Variovorax sp. PBL-E5: one gene and its partner. The main gene of each other region encodes a partner of the protein of the gene in region 2 in a complex. Links are inferred from orthologs where the notes say so. Each region holds a gene or a part of one and is shown on either strand. Other genes may lie near its edges.

Region 1 (4,163 bases), 230 kb from region 2 along the record:
TCTCAAGCTCTTTCTCCTGGCTGCCGTGCTTGTGCTCGGCGCCGGCGCGGCAGGTCTGTGGTGGGTGAACCAGCCGCTGAAGCTGCCTGCGCCGGCCGTCGACCTGTCGGTCGAACCCGGCACCACGCCGCGCGGCATCGCGCAGGCCATATCGGACGCCGGCGTGGGCGCGCCCGCGCCACTGCTCTATGGATGGTTCCGCTTCTCAGGGCAGGCGCGGCAGATCCGGGCCGGCAGCTACGAATTGGAGCGCGGCGTCACGCCGCGCCTGCTGCTGAACATGCTGGTGCGCGGCGAGGAAGCCACGCGCAGCGTGGTGCTGGTCGAAGGGTGGAACTTCCGCCAGGTGCGCGCCGCCCTGGCCAAGGCCGATCAATTGAAGCCCGAGACCGTCGGCCGGACGGACGAGGAGGTGATGGCCCTGCTCGGCAAGCCGGGCCTGCACCCCGAAGGCCGCTTCTTCCCGGACACCTATACCTATTCCAAGGGTTCGACGGATGTGGCGCTGCTGCAGCGCGCCATGCGCGCGATGGACAAGAGGCTGGATGCCGCCTGGGCTGCGAGAGCGTCCAGCCTGCCGCTCAAGACGCCCGATGAGGCGCTGATCTTGGCCAGCATTGTCGAAAAGGAGACAGGCAAGGCCAATGACCGTGCCGAGATCGCAGCGGTCTTCGTCAATCGCCTGCGTGCGGGGATGCCTTTGCAGACCGATCCGTCGGTGATCTATGGCCTCGGCACGCGCTTCGACGGCAACCTGCACAAGAAGGATCTCCAGACCGACACGCCGTGGAACACCTATCTGCGCGGCGGCCTGCCGCCGACGCCGATCTCGATGCCCGGCAAGGCGGCGCTGCTGGCGGCGGTGCAGCCGGCGCAGAGCAGCTCGCTCTATTTCGTGTCGCGCGGTGACGGTTCGAGCCAGTTCAGCAACTCGCTCGACGAGCACAACCGCGCGGTGAATCGTTATCAGCGGGGCGGCGACCCCAGCCAGCGGAGCGGCCAATGAAGGGATTGTTCCTGACGCTCGAGGGCATCGACGGCGCCGGCAAGTCGAGTCACATCGATGCGCTTGAAGCGCTGTTCAAGGCCGAAGGCCGGCAGGTCACGCGCACGCGCGAGCCGGGCGGCACGCCGATCGCCGAGATCCTGCGCACGATGATTCTGGAGCAGCCGATGGACCCGCTGACCGAATCGCTGCTCGTCTTCGCGGCCCGTCGCGATCACGTGGTGCGGGTCATCGAACCCGCGCTGGCGCGCGGCGACGTCGTGCTGTGCGACCGCTTCACCGACGCCACCTTCGCCTACCAGGGCGCGGGCCGAGGCTTCGACACGGCCGTGTTGTCGATGCTCGAAGAATGGGTGCAGGGAGGAGGGCGCAGCGCCGGACCCGAGGCCTTGCTGCAGCCCGACGTCACGCTCTGGTTCGATCTGGCGCCGGAGCTGGCGGCCGAGCGGCTGGCCGGTGCGCGGCTGCCGGACAAGTTCGAGTCGCAGCCTGTCGAATTCTTCCGGCAGGTCGCGGCCGGCTATGCCCAACGGGCCGCAGAGACATCGCGTTTCCTTCGGATCGATGCGAGCCAGTCGCGCGATCAGGTCTGGCAACAGGTCGAGGCTGCCCTGGCCGGGCGCGGCGTGGTCGCGTCGCGGATCGGGAGGGCATCATGAACGCGTCCGCCCTGTCGCCGTGGTTGCGCGAGCCGCTGGTCGAACTGCTGCGTCAGCGCGGCCATGCCTGGCTGCTGCAAGGCCCTTCCGGCCTGGGGCAATACGAACTCGGCCTGGCGCTCGCAGCGGCCTGGCTGTGCGAGCAACGGGACGAGGAAACGGGCGAGGGCGCCTGCGGCCACTGCCCCAGCTGCCATGCGATCCAGGTGCGCACGCACGCCGATCTCTGCATGCTCATGCCCGAGGTGGCCATGCAGGAACTGGGCTGGCCGCTCGACGAAAAGGCCCAGGCCGACATCGACGACAAGAAGCGCAAGCCCAGCCGAGAGATCCGCGTCGAAGCGATGCGCGATGCGGTCGGCTTCGCACAGCGCACCAGCGGGCGAGGGCGAGGGAAGGTCGTGCTGGTCTATCCGGCCGAGCGCATGAACACCGTCACCGCGAACACGCTGCTGAAGACGCTCGAAGAGCCGGTCGGCGATGTGCGTTTCGTGCTCGCCACGGAGGCCGCGTGGCAACTGCTGCCGACGATCCGCAGCCGTTGTCTGGGGTTCACCTTGCCGTGGCCTGCGAGCGAGGAAGCGCGGGACTGGCTGGTGGCACAAGGCGTGCCGCCAGCGGATGCGCTCGGCTTGCTGCGCAGTGCCGGCGGCCGGCCCAGCGATGCGCTGCGATTGGCGGGCCAGGGACAATCGCCCAAGGCCTGGGCCTTGCTGCCCAAGGCCATGTCGCGCGGCGATGCGAGCGCCCTGGCGGACCATGCGCCATCGCAGGCCATCGGTGTGCTGCAGAAGCTGTGCCATGACCTGATGGCGGCGGGCAATGGCGCCGCGCCGCGCTTCTTCGAAGCCGCGGATCTGCCGCCAGCCCCTTCGCGGGTTGCGCTGGCCCGCTGGTCGAAGTCGCTCGCAAACGCGGCAAAAACCGCAGAACATCCGTTCAATGCAGGGCTGATGCTCGAGGCGCTTGTGAGCGAAGCGCGAACCACCCTAAACTCGGCGGGTCGTCGCCCATGAACACACCTGCACCACCCACGCCCCCCGCACCCGCCCGGCCCAGCGTCATTCAGCTGGCCATCAAGGAAAAAGGGGCTCTCTATGCAGCGTACATCCCGCTGTTCGCCGAGGGTGGGATCTTCATCCCGACCTCGCGCGAGTACCGCCTCGGCGACGATGTCTACGTGCTGCTCACCCTGCCTGAAGATCCACAGCGTTATCCGGTGGCCGGCAAGGTCGCCTGGATCACGCCGGCGCGCGCCGCTGGCAATCGTGCACCGGGTGTCGGCATCCGTTTCCCGGCCGACGAGAAGTCACGCCAGCTCAAGGCCCGGATCGAAGAGGCGCTGGGCGGCACGATGGCGTCCGACCGCCCAACACAAACTATTTGACTCGCCCCCAGGCTTGCCCACTTCGTGTGGCCGCCAACCCCCCTGCCGGGGGCGATACCGGCGGACCGGCTGAGCCGGATCCGCAGTATCTCTGAACTGGGGTGCGGGCACTAAACCACGATGTTCACCGATTCCCACTGTCACCTTACTTTTCCCGAGTTTGCGGATCAGATGCCGCAGATCCGTGCCGCAATGGCGGCGGCGCAAGTCGATCGGGCGCTGTGCATCTGCACGACGCTCGAGGAATTCGGCGACGTGCAATCGTTGGCGGCGCGCTATGACAATTTCTGGGCCAGCGTCGGCGTGCATCCAGACAACGAGGACATCGCCGAGCCGACCGTGGCCGATCTGGTCCGGCGCGCGGCGCTGCCCAAGGTGATCGCGATCGGCGAAACCGGGCTGGACTACTACCAGATGGAGGAGCGAAAGGGCGGCCGAAGCATCGCGGACATGGAATGGCAACGCGACCGGTTCCGGGTGCACATTCGCGCTGCGCAAGAGACGCGCAAGCCGCTCGTGATTCACACGCGGGACGCTTCAGCCGACACACTGGCGATCCTCAGGGAGGAGGGCGAGGACGGTGCGGGCCGCGCGGCCGGCGGCGTCTTCCATTGCTTCACCGAAACCGCGGAGGTGGCGCGTGCGGCCCTCGATCTCGGGTTCTACATCTCCTTCTCCGGCATTCTGACTTTCAAGAAGGCACAGGATCTGCGTGACGTGGCCGGGTTCGTTCCGCTGGACCGGATGCTGATCGAAACCGACAGTCCCTATCTCGCGCCTGTCCCGTACCGGGGCAAGACCAACAACCCGTCCTATGTGCCTTTTGTCGCGCAACAGATCGCCCAGGTGCGCCAGTTGCCGGTCGAAGCGATCGCCGAGGCCACCAGCACCAACTTCGAAGCCCTCTTTCCTGGGGCGAAAATATGAGAAGTCACTTGAAGAAAATCATCTATCTTTCTGTTTTTGCTTGCACTTTTGCAGCACATGCAGGCTCTTTCGACGATTTCTTCCGGGCCGTTCGCAGCGACAACGCCAGCGGCATCAGGACGTTGCTGAATCGTGGATTCGACCCCAACACGCGGGATGCGCAGGGCCAGACGGGCTTGCTGAT
Region 2 (4,054 bases):
CAACACCCGAGCGAGGTTCCGGCTTGCAAGTGATACAGCGGCCTTGCCATCCAGGTAGGCGTTCAAGTCAACCAGTTCCCCGCGTTCATCCTCCGTGGCCCCGCTCAGGTCATCGACACGGCGCTCGGTAGGGGTGGCCTGTGGAATGCTCAAGCGCACGCGGCTGCGCCGCACGCGGGCCATCTCAGCGAGCATCGGCAGATCGGAACGAAGAAAGTCATCGCGACCGAGCACAACGGCGCGGATGCGTGCGGCCAGGAGCGCAGCCATGTCAGGCGTTATCGCGTCCACCGGCGAGGGGTTGAGTTCGCTGCGCGTGGCCTCGAAGTCGGCGAGCCACTCGGCACGCTTCACGGTGCCCTGTAGGGTGGCCTCTCGGCGGTCGCTGGTGCCAAGCGCAATGTTCATCGCACGCTTGCCGTAGACCTCGCGAAGGTCAGGTGGAACGACGATGTTGATGTACCAACGGGAGCCGCGCTGATTCAAACCCGTGAGGGTGCTTGCCATGTCTTTCTCCAAGGTCATGGCTGTGCGAGGTTCTACAGTTAGGTTCTACAGTCAGGGGCTCGTAACCCCTTGTCAGCGCTTAAGTTCTTGAGAACAAAAGGCTTTTTGGAATGAGGTTGACGAGCCTTACCCCCGGCACTGACTACGCAGTTAGGGCTGCTTGGTTCCCCACCTGACCCGGTTGGCCACTTCACCATGCGGGGAGGCCCGTCAGCCTGCATTGTAGGCGAGCGGATTCACCGAGGTGCCAGCGGGGTTTGCGGCGCGCGAGGAATCGTCGGCCGCGTGCGGGCGCGCAGGAATGTTCGCCCGGCGCGCGACCTAAAATGCGCCGATGGCTTATCTCGTGCTCGCTCGCAAACACCGTCCGAAGACCTTCAGCGAGATGGTGGGCCAGGAGCATGTGGTCCAGGCGCTCGAGAACGCGCTGACCTCGCAGCGCCTGCATCACGCCTATCTTTTTACCGGCACGCGCGGCGTCGGCAAGACCACGGTGTCGCGCATCCTGGCCAAGTCGCTCAACTGCCAGGGGCCGGACGGGCAGGGCGGCATCACCGCCACGCCCTGCGGCGTGTGCCAGGCCTGCAAGGACATCGACAGCGGCCGCTTCGTCGACTACACCGAACTCGATGCCGCCTCGAACCGCGGCGTCGACGAGGTGCAGGCGCTGCTGGAGCAGGCGGTCTACAAGCCGGTGCAGGGCCGCTTCAAGGTCTTCATGATCGACGAAGTGCACATGCTCACCGGCCATGCCTTCAACGCGATGCTGAAGACGCTGGAGGAGCCGCCCGAGTACCTCAAGTTCGTGCTCGCCACGACCGATCCGCAGAAGGTGCCGGTCACCGTGCTGTCGCGCTGCCTGCAGTTCAACCTGCGGCCGATGGCGCCCGAAACCGTGCTCGAACATCTCACGCAGGTGTTGCAGACCGAAGCGGTCCCGGCCGAGCCGCATGCGCTGCGCTTGATCGCGCGGGCCGCGCGCGGCTCGATGCGCGATGCGCTGTCGCTCACCGATCAGGCGATCGCGTTCGGCAACGGCGAGCTGCTCGAAGTCGGTGTGCGCCAGATGCTCGGCAGCGTCGACCGCGGCCATGTGTTCCATCTGATCGAGGCGCTGGCGCAGGGCGACGGCAAGACGGTGGTCGAGACCTCCGAGGCCTTGCGCCGCGATGGCTTTTCCGCCGCTTCCATGCTCGAGGAGATGACCGCCGTGCTGCAGGGCATGGCGGTGTTGCAGGCCGTGCCGTCGCGTGCCGAGACCGACAATGCGACCGACCCGGATGCGGCAGAGACCGCGCGTCTCGCCGCCCTGATGCCGGCCGACGAAACGCAATTGCTCTACAGCCTCTGCCTGCATGGCCGCGGCGAACTGGGTCTGGCGCCCGACGAGTACGCGGCGCTCACGATGGTGCTGCTGCGGCTGCTGGCCTTCAAGCCGGCCGACACGGCCAGCGCGGAAAAAAAAACTCTGAATGAAGCGCCGCGCGCCGTGGTGCCCGCCCCGACTGCCGGCGCAGTGAGCGCCGAGGCCGTCGATGCGGTGCGTTCGCGCAGTGATGCGCCTTCGCCTTCACCGGCAGCACCCGCACCCTCGGAACCGGCACCAGCACGCACGGCGGCGCCTGCCGCATCGACTGCGCCGCCCGGCCAGCGCTTGCCTGTCCTCCACGCGCCCGCACTCGCTGCCTCGGCACCCCCGAGACCGGCCGCGGCTGCGGATGCCGGCCCCGCGGCCGCGAAGGTCATGGCGATGCAGGTGCGCGTGCAGCCGCCGCCCGGCGCGCGCGAGGCGCCGCGCGAGAGCATGCCGGGCGCCGTCTCGGCACCCATCGTCCCCACCGAGGAGGGCGACTTCTGGCATGCGATCGTCACGCGCATGGTCGCGGCCGAGGCCATCACGGCGCTGGCGCGCGAACTCGCGCTGCAGTCGCAGCTGGTGGCGCGCGATGTCGACCAGTGGCTGTTGCGCGTCGAGCGCGAATCGCTCAACCAGACGGCCAGCCGCGAGAAACTGCAGGCTGCGCTCGCGGCGCTGGGGCACGAGATCCGGATCGCGATCGAGATCGGCAGCGTCGCCGACAGCCCGGCGCGCCGCAACAGGCAGGCGGCCGAGGAGCGCCAGCGCGTGGCCGAGGAAGCGATACGCAGCGATCCCGAGGTGCAGTCGATGATGCGCGACTGGGATGCGAAGATCGTCCCGGGTACGCTGCGGCCCGCTTGAGCTTTTTCTTTTCTTCCAATCAACGACACAGGATCAACGATGTTCAACAAAGGACAACTGGCCGGCCTCATGAAGCAGGCGCAGGCGATGCAGGACAACCTCAAGAAGGCGCAGGAAGAGCTGGCCACCATCGAGGTCGAGGGCGAATCCGGTGCCGGCCTGGTGAAGGTGGTGATGACGTGCAAGCACGACGTCAAGCGCATCACCATCGACCCGAGCCTCTTGGCCGACGACAAGGACATGCTGGAAGACCTCGTGGCTGCAGCCTTCAACGCCGCGGTGCGCAAGGCCGAGGAGACCAGCGAGCAGAAGATGGGCAAGCTCACCGCCGGCATGCCGGGCCTGCCTCCCGGCATGAAGCTGCCGTTCTGATGCCCGCCCTCTGATGGCGGCCGATTCGAGCTCGCTCGACGCGCTGGTCGACGCGCTGCGGCGGCTGCCCGGCGTCGGCGTCAAGTCGGCTTCGCGCATGGCCTTCCATCTGCTGCAGCATGACCGCCAGGGTGCGCAGTTGCTTGCGCGCGCCTTGCAGCAGGCGGCCACGCAAGTGCGGCATTGCGAGCGCTGCAACACCTTCACCGAGGCACCGGTGTGCAGTGTGTGCCTCGACCCGCGCCGCGATGCCACCAAGCTGTGCGTGGTCGAGACGCCGGCCGACCAGGCGGCGCTCGAGCGCACGGGCGTGTTTCGCGGCTATTACTTCGTGCTGATGGGCAAGCTCAGTCCGCTCGACGGCATCGGGCCGAAGGACATCGGCCTGGCACGGCTGTTCGAGCGCGCGCTCGACGGCACGGTGAGCGAAGTGATCCTCGCCACCAATTTCACTGCCGAGGGCGAAGCGACGGCGCACGTCATCGGCGAGGCGTTGAAGCAGCGCGGCCTCACGGTGACGCGGCTCGCGCGTGGCGTGCCGGCCGGCAGCGAACTCGAATACGTCGACCTCGGCACCATCGCCCATGCGCTGGTCGATCGCCGCTGATTGCATTCCTGGAGACGAGCATGAGCTTTTCGCTGCCGCTGGCTTACTGGTGCGTTCTGGCCGCTGCGTTGCTGCCCTACGCATCGGCCTACATCGCGAAGGCGGGCAATTTCGGGCCGCGCGACAACCAGGCACCGCGCGAATGGGGTGCGCGCCAGAGCGGCTGGCGTGCGCGGGCCAACGGTGCGCAGGCCAACAGCTTCGAAGGGCTGGCGTTCTTCATCGGCGCGGTGATCATCGCCCGCCAGCTCGGCGCTGCGCAGGCACGGCTGGACATGCTGGCCGCGGCCTACGTGCTGCTGCGCATCGTCTACATCGCGCTCTACGTGAAGGGCGCGGGCGCGGCG

The links. Proteins that work in one complex are often made in the same cells at the same time.
Region 1: the proteins of dnaX (region 2) and WDLP6_RS13380 are in contact, whole or in part, in a cryo-EM structure (PDB 8GIZ), measured with the Escherichia coli proteins. The link is inferred for Variovorax sp. PBL-E5 from one-to-one orthologs.

What each region holds. Positions count from the first base shown.
Region 1 is NZ_LR594671.1:2,740,317-2,744,479, reverse strand. Bases 672-3,671 are described here. They hold WDLP6_RS13380 (DNA polymerase III subunit delta'), read left to right. Parts: upstream 672-1,661; coding sequence 1,662-2,681; downstream 2,682-3,671. Other genes in these bases: WDLP6_RS13370 (TatD family hydrolase), read left to right, coding at 3,173-3,671; WDLP6_RS13375 (PilZ domain-containing protein), read left to right, coding at 2,678-3,052; tmk (dTMP kinase), read left to right, coding at 1,003-1,665; mltG (endolytic transglycosylase MltG), read left to right, coding at 672-1,006. Also shown: more of mltG, read left to right, coding at 1-671; more of WDLP6_RS13370, read left to right, coding at 3,672-3,979; WDLP6_RS13365 (ankyrin repeat domain-containing protein), read left to right, coding at 3,976-4,163. UniProt on the Escherichia coli protein: Part of the beta sliding clamp loading complex, which hydrolyzes ATP to load the beta clamp onto primed DNA to form the DNA replication pre-initiation complex.
Region 2 is NZ_LR594671.1:2,972,232-2,976,285, reverse strand. What follows is about bases 394-3,284. They hold dnaX (DNA polymerase III subunit gamma/tau), read left to right. Parts: upstream 394-841; coding sequence 842-2,728; downstream 2,729-3,284. Other genes in these bases: recR (recombination mediator RecR), read left to right, coding at 3,114-3,284; WDLP6_RS14445 (YbaB/EbfC family nucleoid-associated protein), read left to right, coding at 2,768-3,100; WDLP6_RS14460 (DUF6538 domain-containing protein), read right to left, coding at 394-525. In the rest of the region: more of WDLP6_RS14460, read right to left, coding at 1-393; more of recR, read left to right, coding at 3,285-3,707; WDLP6_RS14435 (MAPEG family protein), read left to right, coding at 3,728-4,054. UniProt on the Escherichia coli protein: Part of the beta sliding clamp loading complex, which hydrolyzes ATP to load the beta clamp onto primed DNA to form the DNA replication pre-initiation complex.